Regions from separate parts of the Streptomyces sp. AMJ-169 genome, predicted to be linked through region 2. Evidence: predicted binding sites of a transcription regulator. Region 2 holds the regulator's gene; each other region holds the start of a gene.
The links. Region 2 encodes HrcA, which represses chaperone genes, less so after heat shock. Its sites were predicted from a motif close to TTNGCACTCNGNNNNNCNGAGTGCNAA; they were not measured.
Positions count from the first base shown of each region.

Region 1: the regulator HrcA is predicted to act here: its motif matches at 3,728-3,754, upstream of groL (chaperonin GroEL).
Region 3: the regulator HrcA is predicted to act here: its motif matches at 3,499-3,525, upstream of groES (co-chaperone GroES).

Region 1 is NZ_JBVLTJ010000023.1:12,134-19,757, forward strand. It holds gene ACYUD3_RS35905 (glucosyl-3-phosphoglycerate synthase) at 124-1,068, opposite strand; SAM riboswitch class I at 1,250-1,393, shown strand; gene thrC (threonine synthase) at 1,412-2,707, shown strand; gene ACYUD3_RS35915 (MoaD/ThiS family protein) at 2,704-2,979, shown strand; gene ACYUD3_RS35920 (cold-shock protein) at 3,410-3,613, shown strand; gene groL (chaperonin GroEL) at 3,921-5,543, shown strand; gene ACYUD3_RS35930 (Uma2 family endonuclease) at 5,813-6,484, opposite strand; gene ACYUD3_RS35935 (Uma2 family endonuclease) at 6,567-7,232, opposite strand.
Region 2 is NZ_JBVLTJ010000010.1:73,290-80,913, reverse strand. It holds gene ACYUD3_RS24430 (S41 family peptidase) at 1-165, opposite strand, end outside; gene ACYUD3_RS24425 (hypothetical protein) at 211-732, opposite strand; gene ACYUD3_RS24420 (16S rRNA (uracil(1498)-N(3))-methyltransferase) at 789-1,538, opposite strand; gene ACYUD3_RS24415 (nitronate monooxygenase) at 1,535-2,647, opposite strand; gene dnaJ (molecular chaperone DnaJ) at 2,851-3,990, opposite strand; gene hrcA (heat-inducible transcriptional repressor HrcA) at 3,991-5,007, opposite strand; gene ACYUD3_RS24400 (MBL fold metallo-hydrolase) at 5,127-5,861, shown strand; gene ACYUD3_RS24395 (DUF3097 domain-containing protein) at 5,872-6,687, shown strand; gene ACYUD3_RS24390 (Uma2 family endonuclease) at 6,665-7,255, opposite strand; gene hemW (radical SAM family heme chaperone HemW) at 7,358-7,624, opposite strand, start outside.
Region 3 is NZ_JBVLTJ010000005.1:583,891-591,514, forward strand. It holds gene ACYUD3_RS15860 (MOSC domain-containing protein) at 1-200, shown strand, start outside; gene ACYUD3_RS15865 (SDR family NAD(P)-dependent oxidoreductase) at 332-1,105, shown strand; gene groL (chaperonin GroEL) at 1,304-2,929, opposite strand; gene groES (co-chaperone GroES) at 3,044-3,352, opposite strand; gene ACYUD3_RS15880 (polysaccharide deacetylase family protein) at 3,620-4,480, opposite strand; gene ACYUD3_RS15885 (polysaccharide deacetylase family protein) at 4,477-5,400, opposite strand; gene ACYUD3_RS15890 (class I SAM-dependent methyltransferase) at 5,503-6,666, shown strand; gene ACYUD3_RS15895 (hypothetical protein) at 6,663-6,917, shown strand; gene ACYUD3_RS15900 (LCP family protein) at 6,904-7,624, opposite strand, start outside.

The sequences.
Region 1 (7,624 bases), on a different contig from region 2:
GAAACCGGGGGCCGCTGCCGTTGCGGGGTGCGGCTCGGAGGCGGCTGGTCGGCGCCCACCCGGCGGAGCCGCACCTCGGCACAGCCCCGCGCCCCCTGAGGTCCGTCAGCCTCACGCCAGTCCTTACGCCGCCTTCCGCTCCGCGTACTCCTCGATCTCCAGCACCGGCGGCCTCTCCTCCGTGTCCACCGAATACGTCCGCGCCTCGAACCCCGCCTCGCCCCGCTCGAACTGGGTCAGCGACGGGCGGATCAAGTGGCCCCTCGCCAGCCGGAGTTGAGCGGTCCGATAAATTTCCGCCGACATCCTTCCCAGGGCCTGGCCGTCCTGGTGGCGGTGTTTCCTCACGCCTACGTCCACCTGGGCCAGCGAGTCGAGGCCCACCAAGTGCAGTGCGTCCACCAGCATTCCCAGTTCCACGCCGTAGCCGACCGGGAACGGGAGCCGTTCCAGGAGGCTGCGCCTTGCCGCGTACTCGCCGCCCAACGGCTGGACGAAACCCGCCAGTTGAGGCCAGTGCATGTTCAGCAGCGGGCGGGCCATCAGTTCCGTGACCCGGCCGCCCTGGCCCGCCGCGCCGGCGAGGGGGCGGTCGTACATGCCCTTCACCAGGGACACCCCGGGGTCGGTCAGCAGGGGGCCCACGATGCCCGTCACGAAGTCGGAGGAGAAGTCCCGCAGGTCCGCGTCGATGAAGCAGACCACATCACCGCTGGTCACGAAGAGTGAGCGCCACAGGACCTCGCCCTTGCCCCGGACCGTGGGGATGCGGGGGAGGACCGAGTCGCGCGCGACCACCCGCGCGCCGGCCCGCGCCGCCACCTCCGCCGTGCGGTCGGTCGAGCCGGAGTCGAGGACGACGAGTTCGTCGACGAGGGGCACCTGCCGCATCAAGTCGTGCCGGATTATCGAGACGATGTCCCCTACCGTCGACTCCTCGTTCAGCGCGGGCAGGACCACCGACACCGACAGCCCTGCCGCCCGCTTCGCCGCGAGGACGCGGTGCAGGGGGCGGTCGGACAACGACCATGTACGGGTCGCCAGCCAGCGCTCGACTTCTTGCAGCACAGTCAGCGGCTCCTCACTGTCACGGTCACACTGCGACGTGTGATCCATCTCGCGGTTCGGACGACTATCTCAACTGTCCTGTGCTTCGGTTACAGTCTTGAACAACGCTGGTGACCATCGCATGTCGACGGTCGCGGATCGTATGTTCATACCGCTCAGCCTGCGTTCGACAACTTCATACCGCTCATCCAGAGGGGCAGAGGGATACGGCCCGATGAAGCCCCGGCAACCCTCCAGCCGGTCTCGCGCACGCGCGCCGAGGCTCCCGGCTAGGGAAGGTGCCAAATCCGTCTCACGGCGAGATGCGTCGTGAGGAAGATGAGGAGAAAGGGCCTCCCCTCCCATGGCTGTGCAGACCATCGCCGAGCAGCGGACCGGTACAGAGAAGACCGTCGACCTCGGACCTGCCTCCGCCCTCAGCTGCCGCGAATGCGGCCACCGCGTCCCCCTCGGCCCGTCCTTCGCCTGCGAAGAGTGCTTCGGCCCGCTGGAGATCGCCTACGACTTCTCCGCCTACGACGCCGAGGAACTGCGGGCCCGCATCGCCGCCGGGCCGGCCAACATCTGGCGTTACGCCCCCCTCCTGCCCGTCCCCGCGGACGTCGCCGACAAGCCGAACCTGAACCCGGGCTGGACCAAGCTCGTCCGCGCCGACCGGCTCGCGGCGGAACTCGGGGTCGCCGAGGGCAGGCTCTTCATCAAGGACGACTCCGGCAACCCGACCCACTCCTTCAAGGACCGGGTCGTCGCACAGGCGCTCGAAGCGGCGCGCGCGTTCGGGTTCACCACCCTCTCGTGCTCCTCCACCGGCAACCTCGCCGGAGCCGTCGGCGCCGCCGCCGCCCGCGCGGGCCTGAACTCCTGCGTGTTCATCCCGCACGACCTGGAGCAGGGCAAGGTCGTCATGGCGGCCGTCTACGGCGGTCAGCTGGTCGGCATCGAGGGCAACTACGACGACGTCAACCGCTTCTGTTCGGAGCTGATCGGCGACTCGGCGGGCGAGGGCTGGGGGTTCGTCAACGTCAACCTGCGGCCCTACTACGCCGAGGGCTCCAAGACGCTCGCGTACGAGATCGCCGAGCAGCTGGGCTGGGAGCTGCCCGACCAGCTCGTCGTCCCCATCGCCTCCGGCTCGCAGCTCACGAAGATCGACAAGGGGCTCCAGGAGCTGATCAAGCTGGGGCTGGTCGCGGACAAGCCGTACAAGATCTTCGGGGCGCAGGCCGAGGGGTGCTCGCCCGTCTCCGTCGCGTACAAGGCGGGGCACGACGTCGTCCGGCCGCAGAAGCCGGACACCATCGCCAAGTCGCTGGCCATCGGGAATCCGGCGGACGGGCCGTACGTGCTCGACATCGCGCGGCGGACCGGGGGCGCGGTCGAGGACGTCACCGACGCGGAGATCGTGGACGCGATCAAGGTGCTGGCGCGGACCGAGGGGATCTTCGCGGAGACCGCCGGGGGCGTGACCGTAGGGGTCACTCGCAAGTTGATCGAGAACGGGCTCCTCGACCCGGCGCTGACGACCGTCGTCCTCAACACCGGTGACGGGCTCAAGACCCTCGACGCGGTGGCCGGCACCGGTCTGACCGCGACCATCCGTCCGACCCTGGACTCCTTCCGAGAGGCTGGCCTCGCATGAGCGTGACCGTTCGTATCCCGACCATCCTGCGTACGTACACCGGCGGCGTCGCCGAGGTGAGCGCCGAGGGCGGGACCCTCGGGGAGGTCATCGCCGACCTGGAGAAGAACCACACGGGGATCGCGGCGCGGGTCCTGGACGACCAGGGCAAGCTGCGGCGGTTCGTGAACGTGTACGTCAACGACGACGACGTGCGGTTCGAGCAGGGTCTTGAGACGGCGACGCCGGACGGCGCCGGGGTCTCGATCATCCCGGCCGTCGCGGGTGGCTGACTTAATGTCGTTACCAACGGGTAGTAACCGTCGGTAACTGCCATTACTGAATGTTCATCGAATTGCCCTCTCCTGGTTCGAAACGGAGGGGGCAATTCTGTGTGGTTAGGCGCTGTAAGGTTGGGTAACGCGCCTTGGCTCTCCCGGTGAGCGCCCGATAAGAAATAGCCAAAGTGGCTGTCGCGGGTGCGGCATTCGCGGCCTTTGCCCGGCCCGGATTGCCCTGAATTCAGTGGAATTCTCACCACATTCCGGATCGGATCCGTCCAGAATTCTCGTCGGATTGACCTGTTGCGGACGGCAGTGGGGCGGATACATTCAGCGGCGGTCGACGCGTTCCGGCGCACGCCCCCAGTCATTGGGGGGTGAGGTCTGACCCGGATCCGCGAAGTGCGGATCTGTGCAAGGGCCAGTAATAGGGGAGTTAGGCATGGCTCAGGGCACCGTCAAGTGGTTCAACGCGGAGAAGGGCTACGGCTTCATCGCGGTCGACGGTGGTGCGGACGTCTTCGTCCACTACAGCGCGATTCAGATGGACGGGTACCGCACCCTCGAAGAGGGCCAGCGCGTCGAGTTCGAGATCTCGCAGGGTCAGAAAGGCCCGCAGGCCGACATGGTTCGCCTCACCGCCTGAAGATTTTCTGTACACCGTTTCCGGCACGTCGAAGGGCCCGCGTCTGTCCAGGACGCGGGCCCTTCGACGTGCCCGCGCGGGGGGTCCGCCGGGGTCCGGGCGAGGGGAGGGTGTCTTGCACTCTCGGGGGTCGAGTGCTAATCATTGGCGTTAGCACTCTGAAGGTGAGAGTGCTACGAAGGACCGAGTCGGTGAGGCTCGCGGCCGGGCGGGGCAAGGAACCGTCCGCGCCGGGGAGCCGTCCGTCGCGGGCGCGGGCGCGGTCCTCTGCGGTACTCACCCAGCAGTCCTGGAGGGACCACTTCACATGGCCAAGATCATCGCGTTCGACGAGGAGGCGCGGCGAGGCCTTGAGCGCGGCATGAACCAGCTCGCCGACGCCGTCAAGGTCACCCTCGGCCCCAAGGGCCGCAACGTCGTCCTTGAGAAGAAGTGGGGCGCCCCCACGATCACCAACGATGGTGTGTCCATCGCCAAGGAGATCGAGCTGGAGGACCCGTACGAGAAGATCGGCGCCGAGCTGGTCAAGGAAGTCGCCAAGAAGACGGACGACGTCGCCGGTGACGGTACGACCACCGCGACCGTCCTCGCCCAGGCGCTGGTCCGCGAGGGCCTCCGTAACGTCGCCGCCGGTGCCAACCCGATGGCGCTGAAGCGCGGTATCGAGAAGGCCGTCGAGGCCGTCTCCGCCGCCCTGCTCGAGCAGGCCAAGGACGTCGAGACCAAGGAGCAGATCGCCTCCACGGCCTCCATCTCCGCCGCCGACACCCAGATCGGCGAGCTCATCGCCGAGGCCATGGACAAGGTCGGCAAGGAAGGCGTCATCACCGTCGAGGAGTCCCAGACCTTCGGTCTGGAGCTGGAGCTCACCGAGGGTATGCGCTTCGACAAGGGCTACATCTCGGCGTACTTCGCGACCGACATGGAGCGCCTCGAGGCGTCCCTGGACGACCCGTACATCCTCATCGCCAACTCCAAGATCGGCTCGGTCAAGGACCTGCTGCCGCTCCTGGAGAAGGTCATGCAGTCCGGCAAGCCGCTGCTGATCATCGCCGAGGACGTCGAGGGCGAGGCCCTGTCGACGCTGGTCGTCAACAAGATCCGCGGCACGTTCAAGTCCGTCGCCGTCAAGGCGCCCGGCTTCGGCGACCGTCGTAAGGCCATGCTGAACGACATCGCCATCCTCACCGGCGGCGAGGTGATCTCCGAGGAGGTCGGCCTCAAGCTGGAGAACACCACGCTCGACCTCCTGGGCCGCGCCCGCAAGGTCGTCATCACCAAGGACGAGACCACCATCGTCGACGGTGCCGGCTCCTCCGACCAGGTCGCCGGCCGGGTCAACCAGATCCGCGCCGAGATCGAGAACTCCGACTCCGACTACGACCGCGAGAAGCTCCAGGAGCGCCTGGCGAAGCTCGCGGGCGGCGTGGCCGTCATCAAGGCCGGTGCCGCGACCGAGGTCGAGCTCAAGGAGCGCAAGCACCGCATCGAGGACGCCGTGCGCAACGCCAAGGCGGCCGTCGAGGAGGGCATCGTCGCCGGTGGCGGCGTCGCGCTGCTCCAGGCCGCGCAGGTCTTCGAGAAGCTGGAGCTGGAGGGTGACGAGGCGACCGGCGCTGCCGCCGTCAAGCTCGCCCTTGAGGCCCCGCTGAAGCAGATCGCCGTCAACGCCGGCCTCGAGGGCGGCGTCGTGGTGGAGAAGGTCCGCAACCTCACCCCGGGTCACGGTCTGAACGCCGCGACCGGTGAGTACGTCGACCTCGTCGCCGAGGGCATCATCGACCCGGCGAAGGTGACGCGGTCCGCGCTCCAGAACGCGGCGTCCATCGCCGCGCTGTTCCTCACCACCGAGGCCGTCATCGCCGACAAGCCGGAGAAGGCCGCTGCGCCTGCCGGTGGCGGGATGCCGGGTGGTGACATGGACTTCTGATCCGGTTTCCTGGATCGGTAGTCGCTACTGAGGGCGGTGCTTCTCGCTTCGGCGGGGGGTGCCGCTTTCGGCGTTTTCCGCGTTTTCCGCGTTTCCGTGGGGCGTTTCTTCAGTGCTTTCCGGAACCCCTTGTGCCTGTTCCACCGTCTTTCTTCGCATGACGGACGAGGAGAAGGACCGCGAGAAGTGGCGAGGTCGAGGGGTATTGCGCGGTGACGGGGGAGGGGGTTCGGGATATTGGGGGGATGGTGGGTGGGTGAGGGGTGTTGTCAGTCGGTGTAGTTCTTCAGCTCGGAGGTGTCGAGGGTGAAGTCGAGGGGGGACGGCAGCGGGACGTCGGTTTCCCAGGGGTAGGTGTCGATCTCCTGGTAGCGGCCGTTCTCGGGGGCTGAATGGACGACGAGGGTGTTGTCGTCGCGGTCGATGAGGAGGTACACGGGGATGTCGACCGCCGCGTAGCCGATGGGCTTGTCGACGCGGTCGCGTTGGTGGGTGTCGCGGTCGTGGGAGGTGACCTCGACGGCCATGAGGATGCCGTCGGACACGGACCACTCGCCCCGCCTGGTGAAGTGCCCTTTGCGCGCGACGGCTCCGTCCGCGCGGGCGCGTCCCTTGCGGTACGCCTCGCTCTTGACCCCGGACTCGCCGTAGAGGCGGAGGTCGGGCCGGTTCAGCATGACCTGCTCTTGCAGCCAGACGAGGATCTCCTGGTGATTGCCGTCCGGCACTGCCTTGACCTCTAGTTTTCCGTTGATGTACTCCAGCCGCACGGTCTCCGGCGCCCGGCGTTCCAGTTCCTCGAACTCCTCGACGCCGAGCGGGTCCTTGGAGTGGACCCGGCCGTCGATGAATTCGAGCCGGACGCCTTCGGGAGCGGCTGCGGCCAGCTCCTCGAAGTCCTCGGCGGACATCTGCGGGCCGTGGGCGGTGCTGGGGGTCATGGCGTCGCCTCCTCCCCTCCATCGTGCCCCGGGGTGGTGCCGCCGGACCGTAGGAGCGGTCATGCGGGTGTCCTTCCGTCTGTCAGCCGGCGTATTTCTTGAGGGGGCCGGTGTCGAGGGTGAGGCCCAGGGGGAGCGGGACGGCGGCTCCCCAGGGGTAGGAGGGGGAGAGTTGGTAGCGGCCGTTCTCGGGGGCGCTGAAGACCGTGAGGGTCATGGTGTTGCGGTCGATGAGGAGGTAGGCGGGGATGCCGGACTCCGCGTAGGCGAGGGGCTTGTCCTCGCGGATGCGCTGGTTGGTGCGGTGGTCGTCGGTCGTGATCTCCAGGGCCATCAAGATGCCCTCGGGGTCGGACCAGTTGCCGTGTCTCATGAAGTGCTCGTACGGCGCGAAGGCTCCGTCGAGGATGGAGCGGCCCTCGCGGCCGGCCTCTGTTTTGACGCCGACTCCGGGGTAGAGGGCGTGGTCGGGGCGCAGGGTCAGGAGGAGGCGCAGCAGCCACATGAGGATGGCGCCGTGTCTGCCGTCCCGCAGCGCTTTCAGCTCCAGCCGCCCCCGCGCGTACTCCAGCCGCACCGTCTCCGGCGCCCGTCGCTCCAGCTCCTCGAACTCCTCGACGCTGAGCGGGACTTCGGTGCGTACCTGCCCGTCCGTGCAGGTGAGCCCGAAGTGTTGGGGGACCGCTTCGGCCAAGTCCTCGAAGTCCTCGACCGGTACGTCCCGGTGTTCGGTGGGGCCGGTGGTCATGGGGTGCTCATCTCTCGCGGCGAAGGCTTCTCCCGTCGTGCGGCCATCGCAGCTCTGATCTCCGCCGCTCGGGTGTGGATCGTGGACGCGGGTGGGGCGGATGGAGGTGTGGTGGGTGGTGTGCAGCCTCTGCACACGCCCCCGGGGAGTTTTTCCGGGCGGCCTGGGGTTCCGCAGGCCGAGCATTCCAGGAGGCGTACCGGGGGTGGGGGTGCCGGGCGTCGTGGGGGTGGGAGTTTGGTGGTGAGGCGGTGGTGGAGGAGGGCCGCCGGGGAGTGGATCGGGGTGGGGAGGCCGGTGAGCAGGGCGGTGTGGAGGGTTTTCTCTGTCGCGCCGCGCTCGAACCACTGCTCCACCTGCGGGGACAGGCGGGCGCATTCCGCCGCCGACAG
Region 2 (7,624 bases):
CGCGATGCGGGGCGTGGCGACGGGGGTGTTGTCGGCGCTCACCCGCCAGGCCCGGCCGCCGTCGAGGGGCGCGAGCCAGACGTCGTCCTCGGCGGTGAAGGCCGCCAAGTCGCCGTGCAGGTGCGGGAATCGGAGATACGCAGCGGGCGTCGCGGACTGTGTCACCCGATCACCCTATGCAAGGAACGCCCGGACAGACACCGTTTCGGATCACTTGCCCTGCGCCGGCCAGCACGTCGGATCGCCCTTGCACCACACGGTCTTGGTGACCGTGACGGTGACCCGCCCCTCGGGCCCGCCCGTCGACGGCGGGTTCACGGGCGACGGCGACGAGCAACTGCCCAGCCCGCTCACCCGGAACACCTGCTTGCCCGCGACATCGGCGACCAAGTCCCCGCGCACGCAGGCCCCGTCGACGGCCCGCGTCACCCTGCCGGTGACGGTGATGGCCTTGCCGTCCTTGGTCTGCCCGGTGCAGTCCACGGAGACGATGGTGTCCTCACCGGCGCTCGGCGTCGCGGACACCCCTGAACTGCCGTACTTCCCGGTGCAGTTGAGCCAGTTGACGTTGACGTCATGCTGCTGGAGCTCTTTGGTGGCCGTCGTGCCGGTCGTGTAGGCGACGTCCGTCGCCCCGATCCCGCCGGTCGGGTCGCACGCCGCCAGCGCGCCGACGAGGACGGTTCCCGTCCCCGTGACGACGGCCGCTCGCATCCACTTCGATGCACGCATACGGCAAGCTTCCCACCACGGGGGCGGACGTACCAGAGCCCTTCAAAAGAGGGGGGTCAGCTCCAGCGGCCGGTGCGGCCAAGTACCAGTGCGGCGGCGGCCGTTCCGGCGGTCGACGTCCGCAGCACGCTCGGCCCCAGCCGGAACGTCTTCGCCCCGGCCTCCCTGAACAGCGCCAACTCCTCGGGGGAGACGCCCCCTTCGGGCCCGACGACCAGCAAGATCTCGCCCTCGGCGGGGAGTTCGGCGGTCGCCAGCGGCTCGCTCCCGTACTCCCGGTCCTCGTGCAGCACGACGGCCAGGTCCGCCTTCGCCAGCAGCGCGGCGACCTGCTTGCTGCTCGCCGGCTCGGCGACCTCGGGGAAGCGCACGCGCCGCGACTGCTTGCCGGCCTCCCGCGCGGTGGCCCGCCACTTCGCGAGCGCCTTCTGCCCGCGCACGTCCTTCCACTGCGTGACACAACGGGAGGCGGCCCAGGGGACGATGGCGTCCACACCGACCTCGGTCATCGTCTCGACGGCGACTTCACCCCGGTCGCCTTTGGGGAGGGCTTGGACGACGGTGATGCGGGGCTGCGGCGGCGGCTCCTCCGACAGGGACTCCAGGTCCATGACGGTCAACTGGTCCTTGCCTTCAGCGGACTTGACCACGCCCTCGATCCAGCGCCCGCGCCCGTCGGTGAGGACGACGTCCTCGCCAGGGCGCAGCCGCTTCACGGACACCGCGTGCCGCCCCTCGGGCCCGTCGAGCACGAACTCGGGCCCGATGCCGAGGAGTTGGTCGACGACGAAGACCGGCGCCGTCATCGCGCGATACCCCCGTCGGCGGTCGGCGCGTCGTCCGGCACCGGAGCCGTCGCGGACAACGCGCAGCGCGCCGCGTCGAGTTCATCGGCGAGGACCGCCACCAGCTGCCCGGCGGGCAGCTCGCGCGCCATCCGGTGCCCCTGCCCCGCCCACAGCGCCATGCCCTGCGCGTCTCCCGCCTTCGCCGCCGCCTTGCGCAGCGGGGAGGTGAGGTGGTGCAGCTCGGGGTAGGCGGCCGGGGCGTAGGGGCCGTGCTCGCGCAGGAAGCGGTTGACGAGGCCGCGCGCCGGGCGCCCGGAGAAGGCGCGGGTCAGCTCGGTGCGGGCGAAGAGGGGATTGGTCAGGGCCTGCTTGTGGACGGCGGCGGCGCCGGACTCGGGGGTGGCGAGGAACGCCGTGCCGAGCTGGGCCGCGCACGCGCCGGCCGCCATGACGGCGGCGATCTGGGCGCCGCGCATGATGCCGCCGGCGGCGATCAGCGGCAGGGAGACGGTCTCGCGGATCTGTGTCAGCAGGGTCAGCAGACCGGTGCCGGCGCGGTCGTTCTCGGGGTTGTCGCGGTGCGTGCCCTGGTGGCCGCCGGCCTCGACGCCCTGGACGATCACCCCGTCCGCGCCGGCCCGCTCGACCGCGTGGGCCTCTTCGGGGGTGGTCGCGGTGACGAGGGTCAGTGTGCCGGCCCGGCGCAGCGCGGCGAGGATCTCGGGGGCGGGGGCGCCGAAGTGGAAGGAGACGACCGGGACCGGGTTGTCGAGCAGGACGGCGAGCTTGGCGTCGAAGCCGTCGTCGCGTCCGCTGTCGGGGTCGCCCAGCTCGGTCTCGTACCAGGTGCTCTCGCCGGCCAGCTGGTGCGCGTACAGCTCGACCGCGCCGGCCTCGGCGTACTCGGGCTGCGGCAGGAACAGGTTGACGCCGAACGGCCGTGAGGTCAGCCCTCGCAGCTGTTTGATCTCCTCGTACATCCCGTCGGCCGTCTTGTACCCGGCGGCGAGGAATCCGAGGCCCCCGGCCTCGGCCACGGCGGCGGCCAGTTGGGGCACGGAGACACCGCCCGCCATGGGCGCCTGCACGATCGGGAGCGGGAGGAGACCGGTGAGTGCGGAGGACATGACGGCATGGTGTCACGTCCCCCGGACCACATCGAATCGGGCCCGCGTTTTGGCATACGCCAAGTTCAGCGCTGCCTCACGTACGCCCGTTGAACGCGTCCTTCAGCCGCGAGAACAGCCCCTGCTGCCCCGGCTGACTGTGCCTTCCCGGGGGACGACCCCCGGACCCCCAGCAGTGGCTCAGCTCCCGCCGACTCGCATCCTCACGTACGCCCGTTGAACGCATCCTTCAGCCGCGAGAACAGCCCCTGCTGCCCCGGCTGGAACTGCCCCTGGGGCCGTTCCTCGCCGCGCAGCTTCGACAACTCCCGCAGCAGGCGCTCCTGTTCGGGGTCGAGCTTGGTCGGGGTCTGGACCTCGACGTGGACGATGAGATCGCCCCGCCCGCCGCCGCGCAGATGCGTGACACCCCGGGCGTGCAGCGGGATGGACTGGCCGGACTGGGTGCCGGGCCGGATGTCCACCTCCTCCAGGCCGTCCAGCGTCTCCAGCGGCACCTTCGTGCCGAGCGCCGCCGCCGTCATCGGGAGGGTGACCGTGCAGTGCAGGTCGTCGCCCCGGCGCTGGAACATCGCGTGCGGCAGCTCGTGGATCTCGACGTAGAGGTCACCGGCGGGACCGCCGCCGGGCCCGACCTCGCCCTCGCCGGCCAGCTGGATACGGGTGCCGTTGTCGACGCCCGCCGGGATCTTGACGGTCAGCGTCCGCCGCGAGCGGATGCGGCCGTCGCCGGCGCACTCGGGACACGGGGTCGGGACGACCGTACCGAAGCCCTGGCACTGCGGGCAGGGCCGGGACGTCATGACCTGGCCGAGGAACGAGCGCGTGACCTGGGAGACCTCGCCGCGCCCCCGGCACATGTCACAGGTCTGCGCGGTGGTGCCCGGAGCCGCGCCCTCGCCGTTGCAGGTGTTGCAGACGACGGCGGTGTCGACCTGGATGTCCTTGGTGGTGCCGAAGGCCGCCTCGTCGAGGGTGACCTCCAGGCGGATCATCGCGTCCTGGCCGCGCCGGGTGCGCGAGCGGGGCCCGCGCTGGGACGCGGTGCCGAAGAACGCGTCCATGATGTCCGAGAAGTTCCCGAACCCGCCGGCGCCGAAGCCGCCCGCGCCCGCGCCGCCGCTCGCCGAGAGCGGGTCGCCGCCGAGGTCGTAGACCTGCTTCTTCTGCGGGTCCGACAGCACCTCGTAAGCGGCGTTGATCTCCTTGAACCGCTCCTGGGTCTTCGGGTCCGGGTTGACGTCCGGGTGCAGCTCGCGCGCGAGCCTGCGGAACGCCTTCTTGATCTCATCCTGGGACGCGTCGCGGCGCACGCCGAGCACGGCGTAGTAGTCCGTGGCCACTTACGACTCCGCCAGGATCTGTCCGACGTACCTCGCCACTGCGCGTACCGCTCCCATCGTTCCCGGGTAGTCCATGCGGGTCGGTCCGACCACGCCGAGCTTGGCGACTGCCTCGCCGCCCGAACCGTAGCCGACCGACACGACGGACGTGGAGTTGAGTCCCTCGTAGGCGTTCTCGTGCCCGATACGCACGGTCACGCCCGGATCTCCGGCCTCGCCCAGCAGCTTGAGGAGCACGACCTGCTCCTCGAGGGCTTCCAGGACGGGCCGGATGGTGAGGGGAAAGTCATGTCCGAAGCGGGTCAGATTGGCGGTTCCGCCGATCATCAGCCGCTCCTCGTTCTCCTCGACGAGCGTCTCCAGGAGAGTGGAGAGCACCGTCGAGACCGTACCCCGGTCCTCGCGCTCGAAAGCCTCCGGGAGGTCCTCGACGAGCAGGGGCACATCGGTGAAGCGGCGGCCCGCGACCCGGCTGTTGAGCCGGGCGCGCAGATCCGCCAGCGAGGACTCCCCGAACGGCGCCGGGCAGTCGACCATCCGCTGCTCGACCCGTCCCGTGTCCGTGATCAGCACGAGCATCAGCCGCGCGGGCGCGAGCGCCAGCAGCTCGACGTGCCGGACGGTGGAGCGGGTGAGGGAGGGGTACTGGACGACGGCGACCTGCCGGGTGAGCTGCGCGAGCAGCCGTACGGTCCGCGCGACGACGTCGTCGAGGTCGACCGCCCCGTCCAGGAAGTGGTGGATGGCGCGCCGTTCGGGGCCGGTCATCGGTTTGACCCCGGCGAGCTTGTCGACGAACAGCCGGTAGCCCTTGTCGGTGGGGATGCGCCCCGCACTCGTGTGCGGCTGCGCGATGAACCCCTCGTCCTCCAGGACCGCCATGTCGTTACGGACGGTGGCCGGCGAGACGCCGAGGTTGTGCCGCTCGGTGAGCGCCTTCGACCCCACCGGCTCCTCGGTCCCGACATAGTCCTGGACGATCGCGCGCAGCACCTGAAGCCTGCGTTCACTCAGCACCGCGCCCACCTCCAGAAGTCGACCCCGACGGCACCTGGCACTCTTCACATACGAGTGCCAGTGTACGGCGGCCAGGCGGTACCGAGGCAAGGACGGCCGCTGACGGTTAGCGTCGCGGTATGACGGTGACTTGGGAAGAGCTGGGCTGGGAACGGCTCGCGGGCGGGGTCGGGCGGGTGCGGCTGCCCGGGTGGGACTGTACGGCGGGCCTGGTGATCGGCGCGGGCGGGGTTCTCTTGATCGACGCGGGGTCGAGTCTCGCGGAGGGCGCGCGGCTGCGGCGTGATGCAGAACACCTCGCCGAACGCAATGTGACCCATCTCGCGCTGACCCACCCCCACTTCGACCACGTCTTCGGCGCGGCGGCCTTCCCGGACGCGGAGATCTGGGCGGCGGGGCGGAGCCTCGGGGAGCCGGAGGAACTGCGGGCGGACGCGGTGCGCAATGGGCTGCCGCCGGAGGAGGCTGAGGCGGCGGCGGGGGTGCTGGCGGGGGTGGCTCGGGTGATCACGGCGGAGGGGGAGCTGGAGCTGGGCTCCTCCGAGCAGGTCCGGCTGGTCAACTTGGGGCCCGCGCATGCCCCGTACGACATGGTGGTCCGCGCCGGCGGCGTCGTCTTCTGCGGCGATCTCGTCGAGGAGTCCGGGGAGCCGCAGGCCGGTCCGGACGCGGCGCCCGCCGCCTGGCCCGCCGCGCTGGACCGGCTGCTGGCGCTGGGCGGGGAGGACGCGCTGTACGTGCCCGGCCACGGCGCGGTGGTCGACGCGGATTTCGTCCGCCGCCAACGGGACGCGCTGGCCCGCCGGTTCGGCGTGTCGGGGCGGCTCGGCGGCGGGTGGGGGCCGGAGCACTAAGGTCACTCAGATGCGCCAGTACTCCCCCGACTTCACGCCCCCCTGGAAGAAGCCGAAGCAGCTCCCCGAGGTGCCCGCCGACCCCGGTCTGGTGATCGAGGAGCCGCGTACGGGCTTCTGCGGCGCGGTGATCCGCTGCGAGGCCGGCACGGTCACCCTTGAGGACCGCTTCGGCAAGCACCGCGTGTTCCCGCTGGAGCCCGGGGCGTTCCTCCTGGAGGGCCAGGTCGTGACGCTCGTCCGCCCGGCAACCGCCGCCCCGTCCCGCCCCGCCCGCACCGCCTCCGGCTCGATCGCCGTCCCCGAGGCACGTGCCCGCGTGGCGCGTGCCGGGCGGATCTATGTCGAGGGGCGGCACGACGCGGAGCTGGTGGAGAAGGTCTGGGGGGACGATCTGCGGATCGAGGGGGTGGTGGTGGAGTACCTGGAGGGGGTGGACGATCTCCCGGGCATCGTGGCCGAATTCGCACCGGGTCCGGACGCCCGGCTCGGTGTCCTGGTGGACCACTTGCTGCCGGGGACGAAGGAGTGGCGGATCGCCCAGCAGGTGACCAGCGAGCACGCGTTGGTCGTGGGCCACCCGTACATCGACATCTGGGAGGCGGTGAAGCCGGCGTCGCTGGGGATCGAGGGGTGGCCGAGGGTGCCGAGGGGGGAGGACTGGAAGACGGGGGTGTGCCGGGCGCTGGGGTGGCCTTCGGAGAACACCGGGGCGGTATGGTCGGCGATCCTGAAGAGGGTCAGCTCCTACAAGGACCTGGAACCGGAACTCCTGGGCAGGGTGGAGGAGTTGATCGACTTCGTCACGGGTAGCGGTGGGGCCTGACCTTCTCGTACGTCTCGAATTCGCTGGTGTCCAGTTCGAGGCCGAGGGGTTCAAGAGGCGTAAGGTCGCCGAACTTGGTGAGCCGCTGCCGCCGGTAATCCGCGTCCTCCCCATGCCCCACAGGCTCCGTGAGCAGTACGCACTGAGCCATGATCGGGTCGATGATGAAGTAGGCAGGGATCTTTGCCGCCGCGTAGATCGATCGCTTGACGCCGTAGTCGCGTTCCACGCTCGTCTTGGAGACAACCTCCACGAGCATGGTGATGACCTCGGACGGCATCAGCCTTCCGCGTGCTGGGCCGAGTCCTCGTTCAATCACCACAAGGTCAGGCTGCGGTTGGCTGCTCTCCTCAAGGATGACGATGTCGGTGTTGTGGATGCGCCGCCAGCGTTTGCGGGGAATCTGGTCCTGGACCGCCTCCAAGATGTCGTTGTGGGCCACGTCCGGCCCCGCCATCATCACAATTACCTCCCGGAGGAGCTCCGCTTTGAAGCCTTCGGGAACCTCAAGGTCCTCGAAGATCTTCATCATGCGGCTGGTCATCGGTCGGTCGTCCACAGCGGTCATCTCCGTGACCCTCCATTTCCGCCGCGCCATCTGTCGGCGGAAGCCTATGAACCAGGTTAGGCGCCGAACCCCCGTTCCCCCCGCATTCACCCACCCGAGTGATCAGTCCACCAGATCCCTGACCACCGCGTCCGCCAACAGCCGCCCCCGCAACGTCAGTACGGCCCGCCCGGTGTCATAGGCCCCCCGTTCCAGCAGCCCCTCCGACAGCGCCCGGCCGGCCGCCGCCAGACCCTCCGTCCGCAGCAGGTCCAGCGGGACCCCCTCCCGCAGCCGCAGCTCCAGCAGGATGCGTTCGACCCGGCGGTCCTCCTGCGACAGCAGCTCACGGCCCGCCCCCGGAGAGCGGCCCTCCGACAGCGCCGCCGC
Region 3 (7,624 bases), on a different contig from region 2:
TGATCGTCCCCGGGGAGATCCAGGCCGGGGACCCCGTGGAGATCGTCCACCGTCCGGAGCACGACGTGTCGGTGGCCGTCGCCTTCCGCGCGGTCACCACCGAGCGGGCGCTGCTGCCCCGCGTCCTCGCGGCCGGCGAGGCGCTCCATCCGGAGGAGAGGAGGGCGGCTTTGGAGTACGTCGAGAAGTACGGGGGCTGAAGAGGGCCGGGCCGCCCTTGTCCAGGGCCGGCCGGAGAGTGTCATCAAGCCGTTGCCCACGGGTTCTTCACGTTCGGGAGGGCCTGGACAGGGGCCCGGAGCGGGCCGTTCGGCCGCCTAGTCTTCTGCCCATGACAACGGCTCTGATTACGGGATCGACCGCGGGGATCGGTGCCGCGTTCGCGCGGCGGCTGGCGGCGGACGGGCACAACCTGGTGCTGGTCGCGCGGGACACGAAGCGGCTGCGCGAGCAGGCGACCGAGTTGCACGACCGGCACGGCATCGAGGCGGAGGTGCTCTCCGCCGACCTCGCCGAGGACGCCGGCATCGAGGCGGTCGCCGCCCGGCTGCGGGACCGCAAGAGCCCCGTCGACCTGCTGGTCAACAACGCGGGCTTCGGCAACAAGGGCCGTTATCTCGACGTGGCGATGGCGGACGAGCTGAAGATGCTCAAGGTGCACTGCGAGGCGGTGCTGCGGCTGACGTCGGCGGCCGTCGAGGGGATGCGGGAGCGGCGGCGCGGGGGTGTGGTGAACGTCGCGTCGGTCGCCGCGTTCCTGCCGCGCGGGACGTACGGGGCGTCCAAGGCGTGGGTCGTGCAGTTCACCCAGGGCGCGGCGAAGGATCTCGCGGGCAGCGGGGTGCGGCTGATGGCGCTGTGCCCGGGGTTCGTGCGGACCGAGTTCCACGAGCGGGCCGGGATGGGGACGGACAACATCCCCGGGTGGATGTGGCTGGACGCGGACAAGCTGGTCGCCGAGGCGCTCCAGGACCTCTCGCGCGGCAAGTCCGTGTCGATCCCGGACCCGAAGTACAAGGCGCTGATGGGGGTCGTGAAGGTGACGCCCCGGGGGCTGCTGGGCGGGCTCTCGTCCCGGACGGGACGCAAGTACGGTCCGCAGTAAGCGACTTGTCCCTCCCCGAACGCCCCTCCCCGAACGCCCCGCCCTGAACTCCCCGCTCCGGACCGCCCCTCCCGGACCGCCCCTCCCGGACCGCCCCTCCCGGACCGCCCCCGCCGGAACTCCGGTACGAGGACACGGGTGAGGCCCGGCACCCCCACGGATACCGGGCCTCGGAGCCTTCAGCTCACCGACGTGGTGTCAGTGCGAGTGCCCGTGGGAGTGACCACCGGCGGCCGACTCCTCCTCTTCCTTCTTCTCGACGACCAGGGTCTCGGTCGTGAGGAGGAGGGAGGCGATGGAGGCGGCGTTCTCCAGGGCCGAGCGGGTGACCTTGACCGGGTCGATGACGCCGGCCTTGACCAGGTCGCCGTACTCGCCGGTCGCGGCGTTGAAGCCCTGGCCCTTGTCGAGCTCGGCGACCTTGGAGGTGATGACGTAGCCCTCGAGGCCCGCGTTCTCGGCGATCCAGCGCAGCGGCTCGACGACGGCCTTGCGGACGACGGCGACACCGGTGGCCTCGTCGCCGGTCTTGCCGAGGCCGCCCTCGAGGACCTTCGCGGCGTGCACGAGCGCGGAGCCACCGCCGGAGACGATGCCCTCCTCGACCGCGGCGCGGGTCGCGGAGATGGCGTCCTCCAGACGGTGCTTCTTCTCCTTCAGCTCCACCTCGGTGGCGGCGCCGACCTTGATCACGCACACGCCGCCGGCCAGCTTCGCGAGGCGCTCCTGGAGCTTCTCGCGGTCCCAGTCGGAGTCCGTGTTCTCGATCTCGGCCTTGATCTGGGCGACGCGGCCCGTGACGTCCGCGGAGTCGCCGGCGCCGTCGACGACCGTGGTGTCGTCCTTGGTGACGGTGACGCGGCGGGCGGTGCCGAGCACGTCGAGGTCGGCCTGCTCCAGCTTGAGCCCGACCTCCTCGGAGATGACGGTCGCGCCGGTCAGGACCGCCAGGTCCTGGAGCATCGCCTTGCGGCGGTCGCCGAAGCCGGGGGCCTTGACGGCGACGGCGTTGAACGTGCCGCGGATCTTGTTGACGACCAGGGTCGACAGGGCCTCGCCCTCGACGTCCTCGGCGATGATCAGCAGCGGCTTGGAGCCACCGGTCTGGATGACCTTCTCCAGCAGCGGCAGCAGCTCCTGGATGGAGGAGATCTTGCCCTGGCTGATGAGGATGTAGGGGTCCTCCAGGACCGCTTCCATGCGCTCCTGGTCCGTCACGAAGTACGGCGACAGGTAGCCCTTGTCGAAGGCCATGCCCTCGGTGAACTCCAGCTCCAGGCCGAAGGTGTTGGACTCCTCGACGGTGATGACACCGTCCTTGCCGACCTTGTCCATCGCCTCGGCGATGAGCTCGCCGACCTGCGTGTCCTGGGCGGACAGCGCGGCGACGGCGGCGATGTCGGACTTCTCCTCGATCGGGCGCGCGGTGGCCAGCAGGTCGTCGGAGACGGCCTTGACGGCGGCGTCGATGCCCTTCTTCAGCAGCGCCGGGGAGGCACCGGCGGCCACGTTCTTCAGGCCCTCGCGGACCAGCGCCTGGGCGAGGACGGTGGCGGTGGTGGTGCCGTCGCCCGCGATGTCGTTGGTCTTGGTCGCCACCTCCTTCACCAGCTGGGCGCCGAGGTTCTCGTACGGGTCGTCGAGCTCGACCTCACGGGCGATGGTGACGCCGTCGTTGGTGATGGTCGGCGCGCCGAACTTCTTGTCGATGACGACGTTGCGGCCCTTGGGGCCGATCGTCACCTTGACCGTGTCGGCCAGCTTGTTGACGCCGCGCTCAAGGGCGCGACGGGCGTCCTCGTCGAACTTCAGGATCTTCGCCATGACAGCGGGTGCCCTCTCGGAAAATCTGTGGGTGAAAAAACGCCGCGCCCCTGGCGCCCGGCTCCAACAAGGGATCGCGGGGCCAGGGGCGCGGCTTCAAAAACCTGAGGTTTCTTACTTCTCGATGATCGCGAGCACGTCGCGAGCCGAGAGGACGAGGTACTCCTCGCCGCTGTACTTGACCTCGGTGCCGCCGTACTTGCTGTACAGGACAACGTCGCCGACCTTGACGTCGAGCGGCAGGCGCTCGCCGTTCTCGAACCGGCCCGGGCCCACGGCGAGGACGGCGCCCTCCTGGGGCTTCTCCTTCGCGGTGTCCGGAATGACCAGGCCGGAGGCCGTGGTCTGCTCGGCGTCGAGCGGCTGGACCACGATGCGGTCCTCAAGCGGCTTGATGGCAACCTTGGAGCTGGCGGTCGTCACGATCCGACCTCCCCCTTCGGAGATCTCACGGGGTTAACTGTCTGAGGTGGCGACCAGGTCGATCCGTCGTCGCGGGTGCCGGACCTGCCCGTCGCGTTGTTGGCACTCTCCAGGGGGGAGTGCCAGACCCGAGACTATGACCGCGATTAGCACTCGGTCAAGCGGACTGCTAATCCCGGCTCATGTCCGCGGCGCGGAGACCGACGCTTTCAGCTGACGTCGGCCTGTCCCAGCCCGGCGTTTCCGGGCCCTGGGGCTGCCGCCCCCTCACCCCGCATAGTCCGCCAGCCTCCCCACCCCCAACCCCTTCGCCTGCGCCTCCCGCAACACCCGTACCGTCCGTTCCCGCAGGCTCGGCCCCCCGGACTCGTCCGAGTCCATCGCGATGACATCCCCCGGCAGCAGATGCCGTGAACCCCTCGCGAAGCTCAGGCCGTCCGGGCCCATCGACGCCCGCCACAGGATCAGCGCCGAGATTCCGCAGTCCCCGGCCGCCTGGAGGGTGACCTGGTCGTATGTGCCGTAGGGCGGGCGGAAGTAGTGGGGGCGGATGCCGAAGCGGGACTGGAGTTTCTCCTGCTGGCCGCAGATCTCGGCGCGCTGGCCGGCGTAGGGGAGGCCGCGGAGGGCGGCGTGGTGGAGGGTGTGGTTCTGGAGGTCGGCGCCGACCTCGCGCAGGCGCGCGAAGTGGCCGTAGCCGGGGCCGACGACGCTGTCGGTGAGGAACATGCTGACCGGCAGCCGCAGTTCGCGGACCATGTCGATGAAACGGGGGTCGCGTTCGGCGCCGTCGTCGTAGGTGAGGAAGACCACGGGGTCGCGGGTGGGGACGTGGTCCAGGACCCGCACCCCCTTCCCCGGAAGGCCCATCGTGCTCGGGCGGGTCGGTGCGGGGGTCAGTGGCCCGGTCAGCCCCCAGCGGCGGTACGCCGGCTGCCCCCCGGAGCCGGGACCGCCGTCGGCGCCGGGGCTGCCGTCCACGCCGGGACTCCCATGCGCCCCATGCCCCCGCACCCGCTCCGCCGCCTCCTTGCCGAGCCGCTCCATCGGCCCGGCCGACTGCGCACAGCCACTGAGCGCCACGGCCGCCGCCAGCAGCACGCCGGTCACCAACCCCCGCCCTCTCACAGGTAATCCTCCAACCGCCCCACCGCGTACCCCTTCTCGGTCACCATGTCCAGGAACCGCCGGATCATGTCGGGCATAGTTCCCTTCCAGTCGTTTTTCCCCCGGAAGTGGCTCAGGACGATGTCGCCGGGATGGAGGTCGCGGTCCCACTCGCGGTACTCCCAGTGGTCGACGAACACCTCCTCGTCCCAGATCGGCGCGTACTTCACCCCGCACGCCTTCGCCGCGCGCAGGGTGTCGCGGTTGTAGTTGCCGTAGGGCGGCCGGAAGAGCTGCGGCCGTTTGCCGTACCGCTTCTCGATGACGTCCTGCATCCCGCAGATCTCGCGCTTCTGCTGGGCGTACGAGAGTCCGGGCAGGTAGGGGTGGGTGAGGGTGTGGTTGTTCAGGACGACGCCGGCGTCCTGCATCTTCTTGAAGTACCCGTAGTCCTCCTTGGCCAGGTAGTCGGAGAGGAACGCGGTGTACGGGATCTTCAGCTCGCTCATCATCCGCAGGAACGCCGGGTCCTTCTCAGCGCCGTCGTCGATGGTGAGGAAGACGACCTTCTCCTTGGTCGGGACGGTCGTGAAGACCGGCGGCAGGCCCAGCTCCTCCTGGTCCTCGACCTCGAACCCGTCCCGCGCCCCGATGTGCGGCTTCTTCGCGGGCGGCGCGGGCGCGGCGAGCGGCACCCGCTTCAGCCCCCACCGCTTGGCGGCGGCGGTCCGCGCGGTCTGCTCCATGCGGAGCTTCTTCGCGTACGACGTGAGGGCGTCGGCCGGCGCCGCCTGCTGGCCGGCCGCGCCGGGGGCGCTGTGCGGGCCGCCCTCGCCCGGCGCGCAGCCGGAGGCGATGGCGGCGACGGCGAGGACGGCGACGCCGCTGCGGCGGAGCTGACTCGGGGTGTGTTTTTTGTATTTTTGTCCTACTACTCCCATGGTCGGGGATCCTTACAGCAGGGCGTACCGGGAGGGGTGCCGACACTTCGCGGCGGCGGCCGGGGTCCACCTGCCGGAGTACAGGGAGGGACAATCGGACCCGTGAACGACCTCGCCCCCCTCCTCTCCCCCGCCGGCCGCGCCCTCCTGGCCGAGCTGCGGGACGTCCGCCCGGCCGACGAGCTGACCGTGGCGACCCGGCTGCGCCGCGCGCACCCCGCCGAGCTGGTGTCGGCGGTCCTGGGCCAGGTGCGGCTGCGGCAGCGCGCGGTGGTGAAGTTCGGCGCCGAGGACGCGGCCCGGATGTTCTTCACCCCGAACGGCGTGGAGCAGTCGACCCGCGCGAGCGTCGCGGCGTACCGGGCCCGGCGGTTCAGGGCGCTCGGCGTCGCCTCGGTCGCCGACCTGTGCTGCGGCATCGGCGGCGACGCGATCGCGCTGGCGCGGGAGGGCATCCGGGTGCTGGCCGTGGACCGCGACCCCCTGACCGCCGCGACGGCCCGCGCGAACGCGCGGGCCCTGGGCCTGGCCGAGCTGATCGAGGTCCGCGAGGCGGATGTGACGGACGTCGACACCCATGCGTACGACGCCGTCTTCGTCGACCCCGCCCGGCGCGGCGGACGCGGCCGGATCTTCGACCCCGAGGCCTACTCGCCGCCCCTGTCCTGGGCGATCGGCGCGGCCCGCGCGGCCCGGACCGCGGCGCTGAAGGTCGCCCCGGGCATCCCGCACGAGGCGGTCCCCGGCGAGGCGGAGGCCGAGTGGATCTCGGACGCCGGGGAGGTGAAGGAGGCGGTGCTGTGGTTCGGCGCCGGGCCCGGCGCGATCCGCGCGACCCTGCTCCCCGGCCCGCACACCCTCCTCGGCACCGGCCTGCCGAACCCCGAAGTCCGGCCGCTGGGGCGGTACTTGTACGAGCCCGACGGTGCCGTCATCCGCGCGCACCTGGTCGCCGAGGTCGCGCAAGGCCTCAAGGGCGGCGGCCTGATCGACGAGACCATCGCGTACGTCACCGCCGACGAACTCCGCCCGACCCCGTACGCCACCGCGTACGAGATCACCGATCAACTCCCGTTCAACGTGAAGAAGTTGAAGGCGCTGCTGCGGGAGCGGGGGGTCGGCATCCTCACGGTGAAGAAGCGGGGGTCGGCCGTGGAGCCGGAGGAGCTGCGCAAGAAGGTGAAGCCGCAGGGACCGAACTCGGCGACGGTCTTCCTCACGCGGGCGGCGGGGGCACCGGTGATGCTGGTGGGGCGGCCGGCGTGAGGGGTTCGGGGGCGGCCGGCTCCTCAGAAGAGACCTCGGAGGCGACCGGCGTCTCGAAAGAAACCGGCTCCTCAGGCGCCGCCGCACCCGACCGCCGCCCCTTCTTCCCGTCCCTGCTCGGCCCGCAGGACGCGGCCGAACTCCCGCAGCTGACCGGCATGTCGGCGGACTGGGAGGAGCTGACGCGAGGGTACGACGTCGCCGCGCAGCTGGCGGCGGTCGTCAACGGGCTGCTGTCTAGGCCGAGTTGAGCGACTCCCACAGTTCGGTGGCCGCCGGTTCCTTCGCGACGACCCGGTTGGGGTCGGAGGGCGCGGTGACGACCGGCATCATCACCGTCGTCACGTCGGAGGCATCCAGCCCCTTCAGGCTCCGGGCGAACTCCATCAGCGCGGAAAGGGAGTTGAGGCCGGTGTCGGTGGTCAGGCTGCTGGTGGCCGCGTCGGCGACGGTGTAGAGCTTCGCGGGGTCGGTCAGCAGGTCGATCGTGGACATCTGCGCCAACAGGGCCTTGACCAGCGTCTGTTGGAGGCCGATCCGGCCCAGGTCGCTGCCGTCGCCGATGCCGTGCCGGGTGCGGGCGAGGGCCAGCGCCGTCTTGCCGTCGAGGTGGTGGGTGCCCGCCGCCAGGGTGAGGTGGCTGTAGCTGTCGTCGATGTCCTCGTCCGTGGTGACCGTGACTCCGCCCAACGCGTCGACCAGCTTGGCGAATCCGGCGAAGTCGACCTCGATGTAGTGGTCCATGCGGACGTTCGTCAGCGCCTCGACGGTCTTGACCGCGCAGACCGGACCGCCCACCTCGTAGGCGCTGTTGAACATCGCGCCGCTCACCGCCGCCGTCGTACCGCCCGAGGCCGTGGGGCAGGACGGGCGCTCGACGAGGGTGTCGCGGGGGATGGAGACGACGGTCGCGGCGGTGCGGCCCGCGTCGATGTGGACGACCATCGCGGTGTCCGAG